3 regions of the Cedecea neteri genome follow, and region 3 is predicted to be linked to each of the others. Evidence: predicted binding sites of a transcription regulator. Region 3 holds the regulator's gene; each other region holds the start of a gene.
What was found. Region 3 encodes LexA, which represses DNA repair genes until DNA is damaged. Its sites were predicted from a motif close to TNCTGTATGTACATACAGNA; they were not measured.
Positions count from the first base shown of each region.

Region 1 (7,312 bases), 1.1 Mb from region 3:
CATTCAGCATCACCTGCACCCGCTCGCCGCTTTTTAACGCCGCGGGCTGTTCCACGTCATCTTCCGCCAGACGGCTAAGTTCGTTCTCCTCGGTCACCAGGCGCTGGTATTCCTGCAGTAAAACCGGCTCAGGATCCACCAGCAATTCACCGCGATAGCCATCCACGATCAGCATACGGCGATGCAGAGCCGATGGCTGAATATCAGCGCCCATGACGGTTGGGATACCCAGAGCACGGACCATAATAGCGGCATGCGAGTTAGCCGCACCATCGCGCACCACAACGCCCGCCAGACGGTTTTGCGGCAGCTCAGCAAGCGTGGTGGCTGAAAGTTCGTCGGCAACCAGCACAAAGCGCTCAGGCCAGGTATTCGGGCTTTGAATCGTGTCATCGAGGTGGAACAACAGGCGCTGCCCCAGCGCTCTGAGGTCGCCCGCTCGCTCTTTCAGGTAGCTATCTGAAAGGCTGGCAAACTGTTCAGCAAACTTCTCCACCACCGTTTTCACGGCCCATTCAGCGACCAGGCCTTTATCTACCTCGGCAAAAAGCTCGCGGCGAAGGCGGGCGTCGGTCAGCAGGTGAGAGTAAAGATCGAAGATTGCCGCAGTCTCTTTCTGAGCCCCGGCGGCAAAACGCTTGCTGTAGCGGCGGAACTCCCCGGAAGCCTCTTCCAGCGCGGCGGTCAGGCGCTCACGCTCAAGCGCCGTGTCCAGGGTCGACGCTTCAAAAACTTGCTCCATCAGCGGGAGGGTGGTGTCCATCCAGCCTTCGGCAATGGCCACCCCAGGCGATGCAGGCAGCGCGCGGATACGAGTCTGGCGATACTGTCCAAACAGAGCCGCTAACTGAGACTGCGATAATATCCCAGCCATCTGCGTTGCCAGCGTAACGAGGAAAGACTCTTCGCTCTCATCGTACTGCCGGTGTTCACGCTGCTGGACAACCAGCACCCCCAGAAGCTGACGGCGCTGGATAATAGGCACGCCGAGGAACGCACGAAAACGCTCCTCTTTTACGGCGGGAACATATTTAAAGCTGGGGTGTTTTTGCGCATCGGCAAGGTTAATCGGCTCCGCAAGCCGCCCAACCAGGCCCACAATACCTTCATCAAAGGCAAGCGTGACGGTGCGGCCGCGCGGTTTCTTTAACCCGCGCGTCGCCATAAGGTAAAAACAGCGGCGCTCGTGGTCGGCGAGATAAACCGAGCAAACCTCGGTATCCATCGCAAGGCAGATATCAGTCACCAAAATATCCAGCGCCTCATTGAGGCGCGGGGCACTAGCGACCTTTTCGACTATTTCTCGCAGACGGGTGAGCATTTTTCGCGTGACTTAACCTCTTTTACGTCGCCATGCCGGCGAGTTATTGCGTGGTGGCGTAACTTCCTGCAGTGGCATCACCACGCTGGCAAACTCTTTCATTACCCGGCGATAGACATCGCGCTTGAATGAAACAACCTGACGGACCGGATACCAATAACTGACCCAGCGCCAGCCATCAAATTCCGGCGTGCTGCTGGTTTGCATGTTGATCTCACCGTCACTGCTCAGCAACTGCAAAAGAAACCATTTTTGTTTTTGGCCGATACAAACCGGCTTTGTGTCCCAACGCACCAAACGTTTAGGTAATTTGTAACGCAACCAGTTTCGGGTCGAGGCAAGAATGCGAACATCTTTTCTTTGTAGACCGACTTCTTCGAAAAGCTCCCGGTACATTGCCTGTTCAGCGGACTCGCCAGGATTAATGCCCCCCTGGGGAAATTGCCAGGAATGTTGGCCAAAGCGTCGCGCCCACATCACCTGTCCCTGCCGATTACATATTACGATCCCAACGTTGGGGCGGTAGCCATCATCATCGATCACCGGACTACCTCAAAACAAACTTAGATTGCATCGATTGTTTCATACAAGTGTCAGGCGGTAAACCACTCTCTCGGCGGCGCCTGCATGGAATAACATTTGAATAACTCACAAAAGATAGCCGGGTTATAAACAGGGGACGGTCAAAACCGGCGGTTTTATTCACTTTTTCTGTGGATATAACTGTGAAGAACTACCGAATTACATCGGGACAACTCGGGACAAGTAAAATCAGGCGTAATCCGGGTACACATTAAAAACTTTATATTTCATAATCATAACACCATAAAAATGACACACCACTTTCATAATGTGATGATCGTCACATACGAAGATCGCCAACTGATGAAAGATCGCACAATGTCGTTTTTATCCACAGATTGTGCCAACAAGTTAGTCACAAATCGGTGATAAATTGTATTTTAGTGCTCCGTCAAGGCTGTAAATGGAACCAGTAGTCACGCTTTTTCCCAGTTATCCCATTTTTCTGTGGATAACATGGTGTAAGATCCTGTTCATTGTCAGTGACCAGATTTGGAAAAGCGTTTTTAATCCTGTCGCAACGAAACGGCTGCCTTTAAAAACTCATTATAAATCAGAATATTGTTAATCTTATCCTCAGACGGCTAAACTAAGCTTTCGCTGTGCACAAAGTGCGTTCATTTTTTAACCAAAAAAAACATCAACGAGTTATGCAACCAATACGTCCGCTCATCACGCCCCCAAGCAGCGAAGCCGAGCTGCTCCAGCAGGCACAATGCGTCGCCGGTTACACTCTGGGCGAACTGGCGGCCTGCGCTGGCCTAAAGACGCCGAAAGACCTGAAGCGAGATAAAGGCTGGATTGGCGTATTACTGGAGCTGTGGCTGGGGGCCAGCGCGGGCAGCAAGCCCGAACAAGATTTCGCCGCACTCGGGATCGAACTGAAAACGATCCCGGTGGATAGTCTGGGCCGCCCGCTGGAAACTACATTCGTCTGCGTCGCGCCGTTAACCGGTAATAGCGGCGTCATTTGGGAAACCAGCCATGTGCGGCATAAGCTTAAGCGCGTGCTTTGGATCCCGGTTGAGGGAGAAAGGCAGATCCCGCTTGCCGAACGGCACGTGGGTTCTCCGCTCTTATGGAGCCCTTCAGAAGAAGAAGAGCAGCAGCTGCGCCTGGACTGGGAAGAACTGATGGATTTGATCGTGCTGGGCCAGGTCGAGCGCATTACCGCCCGTCACGGCGAAGTGCTGCAGCTGCGGCCAAAAGCCGCCAATAGCCGGGCGTTAACAGAGGCCATCGGTGCTGACGGCTCGCCTATTCTCACGCTACCTCGCGGCTTCTACTTAAAGAAGAATTTCACCACCGCCCTTCTCGCACGGCACTTCACACTCTAATACCCACCGCAGGAAATGGAATCCAGGGTTCTGTCAGCAAGTGCCGGGAAATGTTACATTTCCCTCGACCTATTAAGAATTTGCCGCTTTCCTTCTCTTATTCATCAGGTTATTACTAGACTTATTAACGAGATCCCTTCCTGACGAGGAACACACCGATGACTAAATGGGCAGTAGCAATCTCCGCCATTGGTCTTGCCTTCGCCGTTTCAGGCTGCAGCAGCGACTACGTAATGGCCACCAAAGATGGACGAATGATTTTGACCGAAGGCAAGCCGAAGGTCGATGAAGATACCGGTCTGGTGAGCTATCGCGACCAGCAAGGTAATGAAATGCAGATCAACCGCAACGACGTTTCCCAGATTATTGAGCGCTAATCTTGCAGGGTCAGCCCCCAGGCTGGCCTGATGATTTTTCTTACTTTCCCCTCTTTCGCTTTGCTCCGGCCTCTGCCATGTTTATAGACCTTTTGTCGGGTAACGATGCCTGACGTGTCAAAAGAACAACAGGAAGCCGGCTATGCACTATCACCGTATCCCCCACAGTTCACTTGAAGTCAGCACGCTGGGGCTGGGAACCATGACCTTTGGTGAACAAAACAGCGAGGCCGATGCCCACCAGCAGCTCGACTATGCCGTCAGTCAGGGCGTGAATCTGATTGATGTCGCGGAAATGTACCCGGTGCCGCCGCGCCCGGAAACCCAGGGCTTAACCGAGAGCTATGTCGGCAGCTGGCTTAAAGCTCGCGGCAACCGCGAAAAACTGGTTGTTGCTTCCAAAGTCACTGGCCCAACCCGCAACAACGACGCGGGCATCCGCCCAAACCAGATCCTCGATCGGAAAAACATCCGCGAGGCGCTGGATGCCAGCCTCAAACGCCTGCAAACCGATTACCTCGACCTCTACCAGGTCCACTGGCCGCAGCGCCAGACCAACATGTTTGGCAAACTCGGCTACACCTGGAGCGACACAACCTCGCTGCCGGTAACGCTGCTGGAAACGCTTGAAGCGCTGACCGAGTGCCAGCGCGCCGGGAAAATTCGCTATATCGGCGTCTCGAACGAAACGCCGTGGGGCGTAATGCGCTATCTGCAGCTTGCGGAAAAACACGATCTGCCACGCATCGTGACCATTCAGAACCCCTACAGCCTGTTAAACCGTAGCTTTGAAGTTGGCCTGTCTGAAATCAGCCAGCACGAAGGCGTTGAGCTGCTGGCTTATTCCTGCCTCGCCTTCGGCGTGCTGTCGGGCAAATACCTTAACGGAGCCAAACCAGCGGGCGCTCGCAACACGCTGTTTAGCCGCTTTACGCGCTACAGCGGCGAGCAGTCGCAAAAAGCCGTTGCGGCCTACGTGGAGATAGCTAAACGCCATAATCTCGACCCGGCACAAATGGCGCTGGCCTTTGTTCGTCGCCAGCCGTTTGTGGCCAGCACGCTGCTCGGTGCCACGACGCTGGAACAGCTGAAAACCAACCTTGAAAGCCTGCATTTGACGCTAAGCGAAGAGGTGATTGAGGAGATTGACGCGGTGCATCGTATCTATACTTACCCGGCACCGTAAAAATCTAAGGCCCTCGAAAGAGGGCCTTTTTGTTATTTCTGTTTGATTTGCCACAGCCACAGCGCGCTAATGGCCAGCGCAAACACCGCCCCAAACCCAATGCCAATGCCAACGATGGAGGCCCCGGTTTTCACCGCCAGAGAGAACAGACCCAGCATCAAAAGCATCGCCGTGTTTTCACCCAGGTTTTGCACGGCAATGGCATTACCTGCCCCGACCGTGTGCTTGCCGCGCTCCTGTAGCAGCGCGTTAAGCGGCACCACAAAGAAACCGCCCAACAGGCCAATTAACACCAGCAAAGCGTAAGAAGGCAGCAAAGAATGTTGAAGAGCAAAAATCAGTACGCCAACGCCAATTAAAATCCCGGCTGGCATGCAGCGAGCGACGGTTTCCAGCGTCACCAGCTTCGCGGCTACCCCGGCCCCCACCACAATCCCAACCGCAACCATCGCGTTCAGGTAAGTCGGCGTCGCGTTATCCGTGATCCCTAACGCCACCGGCACCCACAGCACCAACAGGAAGCGCAGCGTCACGCCCGCCCCCCAAAACAGACTGGTACCCACCAGCGAAAAGCGCGTTTCACCGCTGCGCCAGAGGCTGCGGCATGCCGAAAAGAAGCTGTGCGTCATCGGCTTGAAACGCCATGACTGGCCGGGGCGCGCGGCGGCAAGTTTAGGGATAAAGACGTTGGCAACCACCGCCCCACCGTACACCAGCGCACAGACGACCAGCGCCGCCGTCAGGTTCCAGTCTGCCAGCACGCCGCCGGCAACGGATCCCAGCAGGATCGCCGCAATGGTAGAGGACTCCATCAGGCCGTTGGCCTTCACCAGCCGGTCGCCCGTGGTCAGCTCGCCGAGAATGCCGTATTTAGCCGGTGAATAGGCCGCCGCACCGATGCCCACCAGCGTGTAGCCGACAAACGGATTCAGTCCCAGCGCAATCACCGCCGCACCAACAAGTTTCATGCTGTTCGCCAGCATCATCACTCGCCCTTTGGCGAAGCTGTCGGCTACCTGACCCACAAACGGCGCGAACAGGATATAGGCCCCAACAAACACCATTTGCAGCACCGGCTGACTCCAGTCCGGATAGAACTGTTGCTTGAGCACCGCGAGCGTGGCGAACAGCAGCGCATTATCGCCAAAAGCTGATAAAAACTGTGCCGCGGTCACCGCCATCATGCCGCGAGACCACAAAGAACCGCTATTGTCAGCCTGTTCAGCCATGGGCTTTCTCCGCTTCATCGACCTGCGCTTTCAGGGTAACGAAATCTGGTTTTCCGCTGCCTAACACCGGCAGCTGTTTGAGGAAGCGAATATCGCGAGGCACCGCCAGCTCAGGCACACCGTGCTCACGCGCATAATGCAGAAGTTTTTCGCGGTTAAGTTCGCTGTCGGTGGTAAACATCACCAACGCTTCACCTTTGGCGGCGTCGTGCTTCACCACGGTGGCATGCAGCTTGTCAGGCGAAATGCCGATCGCCATCTGCTCAACCATCTCAAGCGACACCATCTCCCCGGCAATTTTGGCAAAGCGCTTCGCACGCCCCTGGATCACGCAATAGCCCTGCTCGTCGAAGGTCACGATATCGCCGGTGTCGTACCAGCCGGGTTCCATCTCACCCAGGCCATTTTCAGCCTCAGGCTTTTCCAGCACGCCAGGATTTTCCACACGCAGATAACCGTTCATGATGTTTGGCCCTTTAAGCTGCAGCCTTCCGCCCTGCTCAATACCAGGCACCGCCAGCAAGCGAGCATCCATTGCCGGAAGAATGCGGCCCACTGTGCCCGGCTTCGCCGCCATCGGTACGTTGATAGACACCACCGGCGCACACTCGGTCACGCCGTAGCCTTCCAGAATGCGCAGGCCAAATTTGTCCTGCCACAGCTGCTTTGTGCTTTCCTGTAGCTTTTCTGCCCCGGCAACCACATAGCGCAGGCGGAAGAAATCATACGGATTAGCAAAGCGGGCATAGTTGCCGAGGAACGTCGAGGTGCCAAAGACCACCGTGCAATTGCGGTCGTAAATAAGTTCCGGCACCACGCGATAATGCAGCGGGCTTGGGTAAAGGAACACTTCCGCCCCGGTCAGCAGCGGCGTGAACAGCCCCACCGTCAGACCAAAAGAGTGAAAGAGCGGCAACGCGGACATAAATCGGTCATCAGCGGTGAAGTCCGCGATGGTGCGAATCTGCTCCACGTTGGCCAACAGGCTTTTATGGCTGTGCACCACGCCTTTTGGGTTTCCTTCCGAACCGGAGGTAAACAGCACCATCGCCGCCTCTTCCGGCTGCTGTTTCACCTGGGCCAGGCGAGGCGCAAGCAGGTGAGCAAAGATCCACACTTTATCCTGCAGGGTGATGGTGGACTTTAAATCCTCCAGATACACCCAGCGCACCTGCGTCAGCTGTTCCGGTAGGTGCCACAGCTTGCCCTTATCCAGGAACTGTCGGGAGGTAAAAACCGTCTTGATTTGCGCCGCAGTAATCGCGCTGGTCAGCCCTTTT
Region 1 is NZ_CP009459.1:277,481-284,792, forward strand. It holds gene ptsP (phosphoenolpyruvate--protein phosphotransferase) at 1-1,321, opposite strand, end outside; gene rppH (RNA pyrophosphohydrolase) at 1,334-1,864, opposite strand; gene mutH (DNA mismatch repair endonuclease MutH) at 2,554-3,240, shown strand; gene LH86_RS01335 (YgdI/YgdR family lipoprotein) at 3,399-3,617, shown strand; gene LH86_RS01340 (NADP(H)-dependent aldo-keto reductase) at 3,760-4,803, shown strand; gene lplT (lysophospholipid transporter LplT) at 4,836-6,032, opposite strand; gene aas (bifunctional acyl-ACP--phospholipid O-acyltransferase/long-chain-fatty-acid--ACP ligase) at 6,025-7,312, opposite strand, start outside.
Region 1: mutH (DNA mismatch repair endonuclease MutH) is a predicted target of LexA. The motif match lies at 2,299-2,318, and genes of this name have one in related genera.

Region 2 (7,312 bases), 2.1 Mb from region 3:
GCTCGCGCGCTGCGCTTCTTCCGGGGCGCAGAAGCTGATAGCCAGCCCGCTTTGCCCGGCTCGCGCGGTGCGGCCAATGCGGTGAACGTGCACTTCCGGGTCCCACGACAGTTCGTAGTTAATGACCATTTCCAGCGCTTTAATATCCAGCCCTCGCGCCGCAACATCCGTTGCCACCAGTACGCGACTGCTGCCGTTGGCAAAACGCACCAGCGTCTGGTCACGGTCACGCTGTTCCATGTCGCCGTGCAGCGCCAGGGCACTTTGATGACGTTCATTCAGCGCATCGCAAACGGCCTGGCAATCTTTCTTGGTGTTACAGAAAACAACGCAGGAGGCAGGCTGATGCTTGCTGAGCAAAGCCAGCAGCAGGCCGATTTTGCCCCCGCGGGAGACTTCATAAAACTGCTGTTCAACGGACGGCAGCTCATCAACGGTATCAATCTCAATAGTCTGCGGGTCACGCTGAATTCGCCCGCTGATAGCGGCAATGGCTGCAGGCCAGGTGGCGGAGAAAAGCAGCGTCTGGCGCCTGGCTGGCGCATGGGCAATAACTTCATCGATGGCGTCGGCAAAGCCCATGTCCAGCATACGGTCAGCTTCGTCCAGCACCAGCGTTTGCAGAGCCTCCAGCTTCACCGTTTCTTTTTTCAGGTGATCTAACAGGCGGCCCGGCGTGGCCACGATAATGTGCGGCGCATGCTGCAACGAGTCGCGCTGTACGCCAAAGGGCTGGCCGCCACACAGGGTTAAAATTTTAATATTTGGCATGTAGCGTGCCAGGCGACGCAGCTCTTTGGCGACCTGGTCGGCCAGCTCGCGCGTTGGGCACAGCACCAGCGACTGGGTTAAAAACTGGCTGGCATCAATGTGCTGCAGCAGGCCAAGCCCGAAAGCGGCGGTTTTGCCGCTGCCGGTTTTAGCCTGCGCACGGACGTCTTTTCCGGCCAGAATGGCGGGCAAAGCCGCTTCCTGAACGGGCGTCATTTCGTGATACCCCAGTTCGCTAAGGTTGGCGAGTTGTGCTTCAGGTAAAGCGTTCAGTGCGGAAAAAGCGGTCACAATGGTCATCTCTTAATAATAACGGGCAGGCGCGTATGCTAGCAGATTCGCGTGATTCAGGCGTGAGTTTATCAATTTTGCTGCGTTAGCGAGTGAAACAGTAAAAACGGCACCTTTCGCTAAGGCACCGTTTTTCCGTAGAGGACAAGAGAGTTATTCGCTAATCGGCAAATAACCCTGCCATTCTGGCCTGAAGTGTTCGCCCTGCTCCGCTTTTTCCAGATGGATAAAATAATCCCCCACGCTTTCTAACAGCAGGCAGTCATCGACATCTTTCAGGTTGTCTTTGTGCTGCTGATAGCTTTCGACCAGCAGGCTGGCAATCGCCTTCTCTTTTGCCTGGGCTGGATTTTCCGCCACGAAGAAATCAAAGTCATGCAGCTCCGCCAGCGTTTTCGGGCTGTAGCCGCCGACGTTCACAAAAAAGAGCTTTGGCGTTTGTTCAGCGGGTTTATCTGAAAGACTAATGCGGTAACCGTCGGCCCAGCGTAGCTTGCCGTAACCGTCGATATGGATTTTATCTTTGTCACCAAACCATGCCGCTCGCAGCGCGGGCCACGCGTCCTCCGGCTTCCCGGCAGCCACAAACTGGACATCATGCACTTCAATATTGGATTTTCCGGCATTGCCGCCCACATAAAAGACGTAAAGTTCCATTTGTTCTCCTTATTAATCGCTATATAAAATAATATATAACGATTGATATTTGAATGACTTTCCATGTGCATTAAAGATTGATCGCCAACAGGAACGGGGATAAAAAAACGATTACTATGCTTAAGCTTCTCGCCCTAAGCTAAATCAGCAGCCAATGCAGAAGCTTAAACAGACAAGGAGCCAGAATGTTCGAAGATAATGACTATAAGCTGTATGTCATCGTGAACCGCAATGCCGACGTCAGCGTGCAAATGAATGCCGTGGGCCACCTGTGCGGCGGTATTATGCTTAAAGTCGATGAGCCTGTATTTCATGACTATCCTAACCAGGATAGCGGCTTAAGCGCCTGGATGAACCATTATCCAGTGGTTGTACTTCAGTCTAAAAACAGCGGCCAGCTGGCAACAGCGCTGGAGAAATGCAGGGAAGAAGGCGTGCTGTATAACTTCTTTACCACCACCATGCTGTCGCACTCTTCTGAGCAGCAGATCAAAGATACGCGCGACACGCCTTTCGCTGAACTCGATTTTATTGGCATTGCGCTGTACGGTGAAACTGAGAAACTCAAGCCGCTGACAAAAAAGTTTTCAGTCTTTAAAGGTTAAACACTCCGGGTAATGATGCCTTGCGCAGTTACCCAACCCTTACCCTTCGTCTCCGGCGTAAAAATTGATGATGTCATCTTCAAACCAGCAGCCCACTTTGTAATACATCGCACAGCCAATCAGAAAGCTGGCAATGAGTATTAATGCTGTCAACAATCCTTTCACTTCGAAACGCTCTCCCATGATACTTGCTGTGATATTGACAGGCCGGTTGAAAAAAAGTTCAGCGGCGAAACTATTCTGGCCGTAGCACGATCATCACAGGCTCTTCGGTCTTTACGATGGCAATTCTGTCACAACGTTCTGGTTAACTTGGGTTGCTAATTTTCTGAGCAAGCCAGGTGCCATTGTGTCCGATAACCACCCTCATTTCAAAAACGTCAGCGGTTTCTTTTTCCGCGCTGTTCCGGCGGAGTTTCTCAGCAGCGTGCTTTCGCGCACCCGGCCCGATTCCCCGGGGCGTTACCATCGGCCAGGGCAAACAATTCTTTATATGAGCCCGGTACGTGAGTGGGCAAGGCTGGCGATTGCCGCCCATATGCAAAAAGACGGCAAGCCGCGGCTGCTCGTCCCACTGTATGTCGAAGGCGCACGAGTGCTGGACCAGCGAGATGAATATTCATGTCTGGCTTTAGGCATCAACCGCGACCTGTCTAATCACTGCTGGCTCAGCGCTCTGCAGCAAAATATTGAACCGCCTTCCTGGCAAAACGCTGACCTGGCTCGCTTCTCCAATGCCGATGGCATTATCGACCGTTCCAGAAGTATTCCCGATGGCTGGCACCTGAATTTATTCCGCTGGAACGATCTTGGCGGCCCACGCGTCACGGTGTGCGGAGAACCGATCGCTGTTCCGCATCCCGAAAAAGTGAATTTGTAACGGCAGCACACTCAGCACACCCACGCCTGCGGCAGATCGGCATAGCGAGTGGTATAGCGCGGCGACAGCATATCGCGCTTCATCGCCCACGACTGCTGTATACCCTGCCCGGCAAAATAGATCGTGCCTTTGCCCTGTTTTTGATTCAGAAAGTCCAGCACGGTCATTAATTTTTCGCCGTTAGGGCGTGGAACATGGTTGTCGAACAAATCGAATTGCGCCACACCCTGACTAAAAAAATCCCCCAGCATAACGCCGGCTTTCTGGTAGCGATGCCCCGCCTGCCAGATAGCGTCCAGGCTCTGCAGCGCGGCCTGGATAATATCCCGGCTGTCCTGCGTGGGAATGAGCAGCGAGACGGACGAGCAGTTGCCGTAATAGGGTTCGTTCACGGCAAACGGACTGCTTTTCACAAAGGCAGAGATCACCCGGCAATATTGATGCTCAGCCCGCAGCTTTTCCGCCGCCCGGCTGGCGTAGCTGCCGATCGCCTGGCGCATATCCTCATACTCGGTTATGCGTTCTCCGAACGAGCGGCTGCAGATAATCTCCTGTTTGGCGGCGGAGAACTCATCCATTTCAAGGCATGACTCGCCGCGCAATTCGCGCACCGTTCTTTCCAGCACCACGCTAAAGTGCCGCCGAATAAAACGAATATCCGCATCGGCGAGCTGTAAAACCGTTTTGATGCCCATGGCGTCGAGCTTTTTCGACAGCCGCCGCCCCACGCCCCAGACTTCCCCGACGGGCAGCTGTGCCATAAGCCAGCGCTGGTGCGCCGGTCGGGATAAATCAACCACACCGCCGGTTCGCTCCTGCCAGGTTTTTGCCGCGAGGTTTGCCAGTTTAGCCAGCGTTTTTGTTGGTGCGATGCCTACGCCTACCGTCAGGCGGGTGCGCTGGCGAATGGTCGAACGGATCGTCTGGCCAAAGGCCTTCAGGTTGTAGCAATTGCTCACGCCCGTTAAGTCACAAAATGCTTCGTCAATGGAGTAAATCTCGACCCTCGGCAGCAGCTCTTCAAGCACGCCCATCACCCGCTCGCTCATGTCGGCATACAGCTCGTAGTTGCTGCTAAACGTCAGCACGCCGTGCCGCCTGAGCGCCTCTTTCTGTTTAAAGAACGGTTCCCCCATTTTGACAAAGGACCGGGCTTCCGCAGAGCGGGCGATGACGCAGCCATCGTTATTGGATAAGACCACCACCGGCTTTCCGGCTAAATCCGGGCGGAATACCGTTTCGCAGGAGGCGTAGAAGCTGTTGACGTCCACCAGCGCAAACATGCTTAGCCCGCCGCTTTGATGATAAAAGTGACGATGCCGAAAATATCGAGTTCGGCTTCATCGGTGACGGGAATCGGTGCCCAGGCGCTATTCATCGGCAGTAGCATCACCGTGGGGCGAAGCTGCAGGCGCTTCACGGTGAACGCCCCGTCAATCGCCGCAATGACTATATCGCCCTGTGACGCCGTTCTTGAGCTGTCCACAATCAGCAAGTCCCCTTCGCCAATTCCCCCTTCCACCATCGAATCCCCCGCCGCCTTTACGAAATAGGTCGCGCCGGGATTGCGCACCAGCAGTTTATTGAGATCGATACGTTGCTCAACATAGTCCTGAGCCGGTGACGGAAACCCGCACTGCACCAGGTCAGCAAAAAGAGGAAAAGAAGCGTCAGGGCAACAGGCCGCAGGTTTGAGAAGGTTCATGATACCGCCAATACAAATACTGTTTATATATACAGTATCAGGTAAAAAAGACACTTCAAGTAAGAAAACACGTACTTTTGCTAAGCCCTTCGTTTTGCAAGCGAAAAAATTCGAGCGTGCTGGCAGAAACCACAAAAACCTTCAGGTGTAATGAGCATCAGCATAATGATAGGGTCGATTGCAGGCCCGTTACCCAACAAAAGGACGCGTGATGACACAGCCAGTGAGTCAGGATTTGCTTAGCCAGCTCGAAACCCCGGAAGATGCCGCGGCGCTAAGCTGGGTGGAAAAACAAAATAAGCGCACCACGGACAGGTTTGCCACGGGAGAGCGTTTCCAGCAAATGCGGGGCGCGATCCTGCAGTCGCTGGACGATAAAACCAACATTCCCTGGGGGAGTCATTACCGCAACGCGGTGTATAACTTCTGGCAGGATGACGAACACCCTCGTGGCATCTGGCGCCGCACCACTGAAAGCTCTTATTTTACCGCCGCGCCAGAATGGGAAACGGTGCTGGATGTCGATCGCCTGAATGAAGAGGAAGGCGCGAACTGGAGCTATCATGGCGCCGATCTCCTCCATCCGGACTATTCCCGGGCGCTGATCTTTTTATCCAGCGGCGGCGATGCCTGTGAAATTCGTGAATTCGATCTGGTGAGCAAAACGTTTATCCCCGAAGGCTTTTTCCTGCCGGAAAGCAAAAGTTCGGTCAGTTGGCTGGATGAAAACACGCTGCTGCTGGCGCTCGATGCAGGGGAGGATACGCTCACCACCTCCGGCTATCCACGCCGCGTCTATCGCTGGGCTCGGGGCACATCGCCGCAGGATGCACCGCTGATCTACGCCGGTGAAGCAACGGACATGGCCGTTTCGGCCTGGCATGATGACACCCCTGGTTTTGAGCGAGATGTGGTGCGCTGCAGCAAAGACTTTTACCACGGACAAACCTGGCTGTTGAGCGGCCAGAACACCCTGACACTTATCGCCATTCCCGAAGACGCATCCTGTGGATTTTTCAAAGACTGGCTGCTGATAACGCTGACTTCCGACTGGCCAATCGCTGAGACAACCTGGCCTGCAGGTGCCCTGCTGGCTATTGATTTAGCTGATTTTCAGCGAGGTGAGCGCAATTTTATTTCGCTCTTCACGCCAAACTCGCGCACGACGCTGCAAGGCTACAGCTCAACCCGCGATTACCTCCTGCTTAATCTGAGCCAGGACGCCGTTGAGAAGGTTGAAATTGTGAAAATCGACAACGGGCAGCGACACTGTATAAAAACGCTTGAGCTACCCGATTTCACCAACGTCTCCGCCGGGGGTATCGACGATGAAAGTAACCGCTACCGGCTGGTCAGCCACGGGTTCCTGCAGCCCCACAGCCTGAGCTATGGCGATCTCGACACCGGCACGCTCAGCCTCGTGAAGCAGGATCCGACCTGCTTTGACGCAGGGGAATTTAATGTGACCCAGCACTTTGCCCTTTCGCTGGACGGAACCCGCGTCCCCTACTTCCAGGTGGCCGCCAAAACGCTGGCACTGTCCGGTGAGAATCCAACGCTGCTGTACGGTTACGGTGGATTCGAGGTCTCTTTAACGCCGCATTATCTCGGTGCCAAAGGCGCGACGTGGCTGCAAAAAGGCGGGGTTTATGTCGTCGCGAATATTCGCGGCGGCGGTGAATATGGCCCGGCCTGGCACCAGGCTGCGCTCAAACAGCATCGCCATCGCGCCTGGGAAGATTTTACCGCTGTTGCCACCGATCTGGCGGCGCGGAAAGTCACCTGTGCCGCAAAACTTGCCGCTCAGGGCGGGAGCAACGGCGGCCTGCTGATCGGCAATATGCTTACCGACTACCCAGAATTATTTGGCGCGCTGGTGTGTGAAGTCCCGCTGCTGGATATGCTGAACTATCATCGCTGGCTCGCGGGAGCGTCCTGGATTGCCGAATATGGCGACCCGGACATTGCCGAAGAGCGAGAGTGGCTGCGGCGCTATTCTCCGTTCGATAAAGTGTCCGCCGATGTGAATTATCCCCCTACGCTGTTCACCACCGGCACCCAGGATGACAGGGTTAGCCCGGCTCATGCCCGCCGAATGGTGGCACGGATGCAGCAGCAAGGGCACGCGAACGTCTGGCTGTATGAGGAAACGGACGCTGGCCACGGCAGCGCGCCGGAAAATAGCCAGACGGCGTCCCATCAGGCTATGATCGAAGAGTTCCTCTGGCAGATGCTGACCGGGAAATAAACGTGGGCGGTGCGTCAAAGGCGCGCCGCTTCGCCATTAGCACATCTAATGCAACAGCATATTTTTTAATTTTTATTTATCGCTCAAAAGCTATTTAATTCGTCCTCAATCAATGAAAAGGAGACCGATAAATGGCTGGCGAGAATAACCTGGCA
Region 2 is NZ_CP009459.1:3,518,968-3,526,279, forward strand. It holds gene dbpA (ATP-dependent RNA helicase DbpA) at 1-1,062, opposite strand, end outside; gene LH86_RS16450 (DUF1543 domain-containing protein) at 1,216-1,719, opposite strand; gene LH86_RS16455 (DUF2000 domain-containing protein) at 1,905-2,324, shown strand; gene LH86_RS22625 (hypothetical protein) at 2,364-2,507, opposite strand; gene LH86_RS16460 (RES domain-containing protein) at 2,674-3,204, shown strand; gene umuC (translesion error-prone DNA polymerase V subunit UmuC) at 3,216-4,487, opposite strand; gene umuD (translesion error-prone DNA polymerase V autoproteolytic subunit) at 4,490-4,909, opposite strand; gene LH86_RS16475 (prolyl oligopeptidase family serine peptidase) at 5,121-7,157, shown strand; gene LH86_RS16480 (ACT domain-containing protein) at 7,289-7,312, shown strand, end outside.
Region 2: umuD (translesion error-prone DNA polymerase V autoproteolytic subunit) is a predicted target of LexA. The motif match lies at 4,927-4,946, and genes of this name have one in related genera.

Region 3 (7,312 bases):
TTTCAGCATCGGATAAATGACTTCTATCTGACGCAGCAGCTCTGCGCGCGCGATGTGGCGATGCTGAGTGATGATGGACGCCATCAGCGACGGCAACACCAGCATGTGCATGATGTTGTTGCGATAATAGGTCATCAACACGGCCTGCTCGCGCGGCAGAATGATGATGTCACCGATGGTGTCTTTCTCCACCTCGAACTTGTTCATCTGCAGTGCGTGGTCGATCAGCGCATTGGCGGAAACCGTTGGTGCGGTGGCATCCGGGGAATACGGCACGTTACGCAGCAGGTTGAGGTAGCAGTCGAGCTGTTCGGTGAGCTGTTCACGGGTCAGCGAGCGCTGGCGTGAAGCAAGCAGCGCGGTACAGCACAGGTTCATGGCGTTAGCGGCCCCTGCGTTGTTGATGCGCACCATCAGATCGGCGGCGATATCGTTCACCGTTGGCGTCAGCCAGGCCGGGCGAATTGCTTCTATCGGATCGATAGAGTCTTTCCATTCCGGCACATGCTGGTTCAGGTAGGTCATCAGCGGCAGCGGTTCACCGAAGTTAACGTAACCCTGGCCGAGGTTGCGCAGCTTACTCAGGCCGCGCACCATCTGCATGAAGCTCTCTTTTTCTTTGGTCGCACCGCGCAGCTCTTTCGCGTAAGTGCCCACTTCCATGACGTGCTCGTAACCGATGTAGATCGGCACCAGAGTGATCGGGCGGGTGCCGCCGCGCAGCATGGCCTGAATCGTCATCGACAGCGTGCCGGTCTTAGGATCCAGCAAGCGGCCGGTACGGGAACGGCCACCCTCTACAAAATACTCAACGGAATAGCCGCGGCTGAACAGCTCGCCCAGGTATTCGCGGAACACCGTGGAGTAAAGCTTGTTGCCCTTGAAGGTACGGCGAATAAAGAACGCGCCCAGGCGGCGGAAAATCGGGCCGGCTGGCCAGAAGTTCAGGTTGATCCCGGCGGCGATGTGCGGCGGAACCAGCCCCTGGTGATAAAGCACGTAGGAAAGCAGCAGATAATCCATGTGGCTGCGGTGGCAGGGCACATAGACGATTTCGTGGCCGTCATGGGCAAGCTGGCGCACACGCTCGGCGTTGTGCACGTTAATGCCCTGATAGAGGCGGTTCCAGGTTAATCCTAACACGCGGTCTGTCAGACGTACGGCTTCGTAGGAGAAGTTCGCGGCGATTTCTTCCATCAGAGCGACGGCGTTTTGCTGCGCTTTTTCGTGGGAGATTTTCTTGCTGCGGGCTTCATCTTCTACCGCGCGGGCAATGGCTTTTGATGCCAGCAGCTTGTTGAAGAGGTCCTGGCGAACCGGCAGGCGCGGGCCAACGGCAGCCAGGCGCTGGCGGGCAAAGTGAGTGCGCGCCACGCGAGCCAGTTTTTGGGCGATAATCTTGTCCGTACCGTGTTCGGTTGCCATGCGGCGAAGCGACACTGGCGGCGAGAAACGCACGAAGCTATCGCGACCCAGCCAGGAAACTGCAAAGAATTTCTGGACGCCGTTCAGCGTGCGTAAAGGCGGGTTGATTTCGCCTTTTTCGCGCCCTGGCGAGCGGCCGAACATCACGGAAACCGGCACCATCTGTACATCGAGATCGGGATTGCTGCGGTGCAGATCCAGATAATCGTGGAACAGTTTTACCGACTCTTCTTTTGGCGTGTAATAGGTAAAGACGCGCGGCCCGCCGTGGATAAACACGTAGCGCGGCAGCAGTACGCCGTCAATTTCCAGAGGTTCCAGCGGGTCGGGCAGGTCGTGATCCAGACATTGGGCACGCAGCGTCAGTAAGTCTGCCTTAGAATTGTAGGGCAGGACGTACATGATGGGGCGTGAAGGGTCCAGACCGAGTTCGGTTTGCGGATCCGCCGGGATAGACTTGCTCTTTACCAGAACGCTTAATGGTAAATTCAGTAATTTGTAGTAAATTCTTGGCCAGCCTGACATAAATGATGTAAAGCCTCAGGTTAATAATGCAAATGCGCCGCAAGGATATCAGAAACTCTGGGGAATTTCTGTGGCGCTGCGATTTAGACTCAATGAGCATTGACGCTCAATCTTTAAAAAGGTTTCCTTGAATGGCGAATAATACCACTGGCATCACCCGCATTATTAAGGCTGCAGGCTACTCGTGGAAAGGGCTCCGTGCGGCCTGGATCAACGAAGCCGCCTTTCGTCAGGAGGGCGTGGCTGCGGTCATCGCTATCATCATCGCCTGCTGGCTGGACGTGGACCCCATCACGCGTATTTTACTGATTGGCTCGGTTGTTTTGGTGATGATTGTCGAAATCCTCAACAGCGCCATTGAAGCGCTGGTTGACCGTGTCGGCACCGAGTACCACGAGCTTTCAGGGCGAGCCAAAGATATGGGTTCAGCCGCCGTATTGATAGCGATTATCCTTGCGGTTGCGACCTGGGCCACCTTGCTTTGGTCACATTTGCGATAGCCCTTCCAGAATAGTTTAAGTCGCTGGTTTTTTGCTTAATTTGTGGTTTCAAAATCGCCCGGGGCTGTATATACTCACAGCATAACTGTATAAACACCCAGGGGGCGGAATGAAAGCACTAACTACCAGGCAGCAAGAGGTGTTTGATCTCATTCGGGATCATATCAACCAGACCGGCATGCCACCTACGCGCGCCGAAATTGCACAACGTCTGGGGTTCCGTTCTCCAAACGCAGCGGAAGAGCATCTTAAAGCGCTGGCACGTAAAGGTGCCATCGAGATTGTTTCTGGTGCATCACGCGGTATTCGTCTGCTGGTTGAAGAAGAAAGTGGCCTGCCGCTGGTGGGCCGCGTTGCCGCCGGTGAGCCGCTGCTGGCGCAACAGCACATCGAAGGCCACTACCAGGTTGACCCTTCTCTGTTCAAGCCGAATGCCGACTTCCTGCTGCGCGTCAGCGGCATGTCGATGAAAGATATCGGCATCATGGACGGTGATTTATTAGCGGTACACAAAACTCAGGACGTGCGCAACGGCCAGGTCGTTGTCGCGCGTATCGACGATGAAGTGACCGTGAAACGCCTGAAAAAGCAGGGTAACACCGTGCACCTGCTGCCGGAAAACAGCGAGTTCCAGCCTATCGTGGTCGATCTTCGCGAGCAGAATTTTAGCATTGAAGGCCTGGCCGTCGGGGTGATCCGCAACGGCGAATGGCTGTAACACCTCTTCCGGTGGTGCGGTAAATCTGCCGTACCACCTGCCTTAAACACCTCTCAATTTTCCCCTGGATCATTCCCATGCGATTCTTTTCGTCAACGGATGGTGCGCTGTGGCGGCTTGCGCTGCCGATGATTTTTTCCAACATTACCGTGCCGCTGCTGGGCCTGGTCGATACGGCGGTCATTGGTCATCTTGATAGCCCGACTTATCTCGGCGGGGTGGCTATCGGCGCCACGGCGACCAGTTTCCTCTTTATGCTGCTGCTTTTTCTGCGCATGAGCACCACCGGGTTAACGGCGCAGGCTTTTGGTGCGAACGATCCGCAGCGGCTGGCGCGCGCGCTGGTTCAACCCCTGATGCTGGCGCTGATAGCCGGGCTGGCTATCGTGGTCCTGCGTTATCCACTGATCAACCTTGCGCTGCACGTTGTTGGCGGCAATGACGAGGTGCTGTATCAGGCAAGGCGGTTCCTGGAGATCCGCTGGCTGAGCGCCCCGGCATCGCTGGCTAACCTCGTGCTGTTAGGCTGGTTGCTTGGCGTGCAGTATGCGCGGGCGCCGGTCATTCTGCTGGTCGTCGGCAATTTGATTAATATCGTGCTCGACCTCTGGCTGGTGATGGGGCTGCACATGAACGTGCAGGGGGCGGCGTTGGCCACGGCGGTGTCCGAATATGCCACGTTTATTATCGGCCTGGTGATGGTGCGGAAGGTACTGAAGCTGCGGGGTATTAGCTGGGCTCGTCTTAAGACGGCCTGGCAGGGGGATTTACGCAAGCTGCTGGCGCTTAACCGCGACATTATGCTGCGTTCGCTGCTGCTGCAAATTTGCTTTGCTTCCATCACCATTTTTGGAGCGCGTCTCGGCAGCGAAATTGTCGCCGTTAACGCCGTGCTGATGACGCTGTTGACCTTTACCGCTTATGCGCTGGACGGCTTTGCTTACGCCGTGGAAGCCCATTCAGGGCAGGCCTACGGGGCGCGTAACCGTGGGCAGTTGCTCGAGGTTTGGGGGGCCGCGTGCAGGCAGGCGGGGCTGGTTGCGCTAGCGTTTGCCGCAATTTATGCCTTTGCCGGGGAGCAAATTGTCGCGCTGCTCACTTCCCTGCCGGAGCTTCGTGTTCTGGCAAATCATTACCTCGCCTGGCAGGTTATTTTGCCGGTCGTGGGCGTTTGGTGCTACCTGCTGGACGGTATGTTTATCGGCGCGACGCGGGGGGCCGAAATGCGAAACAGCATGGCGGTTGCGGCGTTGGGCTTTGGCGTGACGATGCTTACTCTGCCTTTGTGGGGCAACCACGCTCTGTGGCTGTCGCTGGCGGTGTTTTTAGCCTTGCGTGGCCTGTCGCTTGGCGTCATCTGGCGACGCCACTGGCGCAATAACACCTGGTTCGCTACTTCGGGCGGCCACTGATCCTGCTTCCAGGCCTTCGTTAACCCATCTTCTATCGTGCTGATTTCTCGTTTTTAAGGCGAGGAATCAGCATGTCATCGTTTTTAAGAATGGTTAAAGATTCTGAGTTTTAAATTTAACTCAGAATCCTTGTCTACAATTACCTTTACATCCAGCAGACAGTGGGTGTGTTCCAGAAAGTCAGCATCCTGCAGCCTGGATGCAAAATCTAAACCGAACGATGAGGAGATGACGATGAATAAGGACGAAATCGGCGGTAACTGGAAGCAGTTCAAAGGTACGATCAAAGAGAAATGGGGTAAGCTGACCGATGACGATATGACCGTCATCGAAGGGAAGCGTGACCAGCTGGTAGGTAAAATCCAGGAACGCTACGGCTACGCCAAAGACCAGGCAGAGAAAGAAGTGAAGGACTGGGAGTCCGGGAGCAAATACCGCTGGTAACCTGGCGGACCCTCAAATGTGCTACTCAGTAAGACCAATCCTGCCCGGGTACAAGGACGTACCACTCCCTCTTAACGCTTTTTCTTCGGCTGCACTGAATGATCGTGGTCGCAGGCGCCGTGGTGGCTACAGGCTTCAACTTCCGAACAATCAGCACACAGTCCGTGGGCTTCAATCACGTTATGGCGCAGGGCAAACCCCATTTTGGACGCCAGTTTCTGCATAATATCTTCTACACCCTGAGCGGCCTGCTCTTTCACTGCCCCACATCTGTCGCAGATAAACATGGCAGAAGAGTGGGTTGGATGATCGATAAAATTACACAGCACGTAACTGTTGTTGGATTCCACACGGTGCACAAAACCTTGCTCCAGCAGAAAATCCAGCGCGCGATAAACCGTTGGAGGCTTAGCCTGTGGCTCGCTAACGCGCAGGAGATCCAGCAGGTCGTAGGCGCTGATGGCCCCGGTTTGCTCGGCCATAAGGCGCAAAACCTCGAGACGCTGTGGCGTCAGGCGTACATTGCGTTGCAGGCAGAGCTTTTCAGCCTGAGCTAACACGTTTTGCGAAGTTGTGGTATCCATCAGCCTCTCCCGGTCATTGACGCAATACTTTACCATAATGCGGATAAAACGCCGAATCCTGGTACATACTGACCCTATCTACTCAGGAGGAAGTGATGCAAAAACCCGATTGTATTCGTCACTGGTGCGAGCTGGAAGGCGAGGATGACTCAACATATCCGGACAGCACGGAGCTGTTTTCTATTGGCGCGCCTCTTGCCCGTAATTTCGGTTTAACCCGCCTTGGTATTCACCATGAGCGTATTCCCCCAGGCCGCAGAACCTCTTATCCCCATGCGGAGAGCAGCGAAGAGGAGTTTGCTTATGTGCTCGAAGGGCACCCGGAAGTGTGGATCAATGGCCATCTTTGGGCGCTTGAACCGGGCGATAGCGTGGGATTTCCTGCCGGAACCGGCATTTGCCATACCTTTATTAATAATACCGAACAGGATGTGCGGCTATTAGTCGTAGGCGAAGCTAATAAAGCCGAAAATAAAATTTATTACCCGCTAAATCAGTCTTATGCCGTGCAGCGCAAGGATCGCTGGATAGATCATCCGCCTCAATTCTTTGGCCCGCACAACGGTCTTCCTTCACGAAAGCCGAAGGGTAAACTATAAATTAATTAGCATGGAAACAATAAGACGTTAACCCTAAGGATATATCTGGGATCCTGATGGTTCAAATATCCATCTTTTTATCGCGCTATTCACAGCAATAGTCTGCCTCTGTTCAGTCATAACTGTCAGGGGCGAATTACTTCATCTGACAATCAGACAGGCGTGCTGTGAATGAATAAAATAAAATCTTCGGTGGCGACACTCGCCGCAACCTTCTTTATTGCCCATCAGGCCGGGGCGGCAGGGACCTGGTCCGAAGCGCGAAATGATGCGATGGGGGGCACCGGCGTGGCTTCGGCTAATTATGGCAGTGGCGTGTTAATCAACCCGGCGCTATTAGCCCGGTCCAAACCAGACGACAATATTACCGTTATTTTACCGTCTATCGGGGCGCAAATAACGGATAAAGACAACCTCCAGGATCGCATCGACGATATCAGCGATAAAGTTGATAACTATAAACAAGCCATTGGGTCATTAACGCCGCGAGATATTCTTTTAAATCCTAACGGGACGTTAAATCAATTCCGTAGCGCCGCAGGGGATTTAGCCGGTGAGCTTGAAGATTTACGAGGCGAAACGGCGAACGCCAAAGCCGCCGCAGGGATTGCGGTCAGCATACCAAATGACACGCTTTCCGTGGCTTTCGTCACCAAAGCTTACGCCCGTGCAAAAGTCAGCTCCGATATAGACCAGAACGATATCAATTACCTACGCAGTATCCAGAATTCCAGCGCGGTGGCGGGAAGCGTGGCGATTGATGCGGCGTTGAACGGCTCCGACCAAATCACTCGTAACCTGAATTCGACCGCTTCCGGTCGCGCGGCCATTGTTTCTGATTATGGTATCGCTCTCGCCCACAAGTTCGATGTTGGCGGTGTCCCGGTTTCCGTTGGCGTCACGCCAAAGCTGCAGAAAACCTGGCTGTATAACTACACGACATCCATTTACGACTACCGCAGCGGCGACTGGAAGAACAGCCAGTACCGCAACGATGACACCGGATTCAACCTTGACGCTGGCGTGGCGGCCGATTTTGGCGAGAACTGGACCGTTGGCCTGAGCGGCCAAAACCTGGTGTCCCGCGATATCGACACGAAAGATA
Region 3 is NZ_CP009459.1:1,397,624-1,404,935, forward strand. It holds gene plsB (glycerol-3-phosphate 1-O-acyltransferase PlsB) at 1-1,950, opposite strand, end outside; gene LH86_RS06555 (diacylglycerol kinase) at 2,082-2,450, shown strand; gene lexA (transcriptional repressor LexA) at 2,560-3,168, shown strand; gene dinF (MATE family efflux transporter DinF) at 3,246-4,580, shown strand; gene LH86_RS06570 (CsbD family protein) at 4,815-5,024, shown strand; gene zur (zinc uptake transcriptional repressor Zur) at 5,096-5,608, opposite strand; gene LH86_RS06580 (cupin domain-containing protein) at 5,704-6,207, shown strand; gene LH86_RS06585 (conjugal transfer protein TraF) at 6,379-7,312, shown strand, end outside.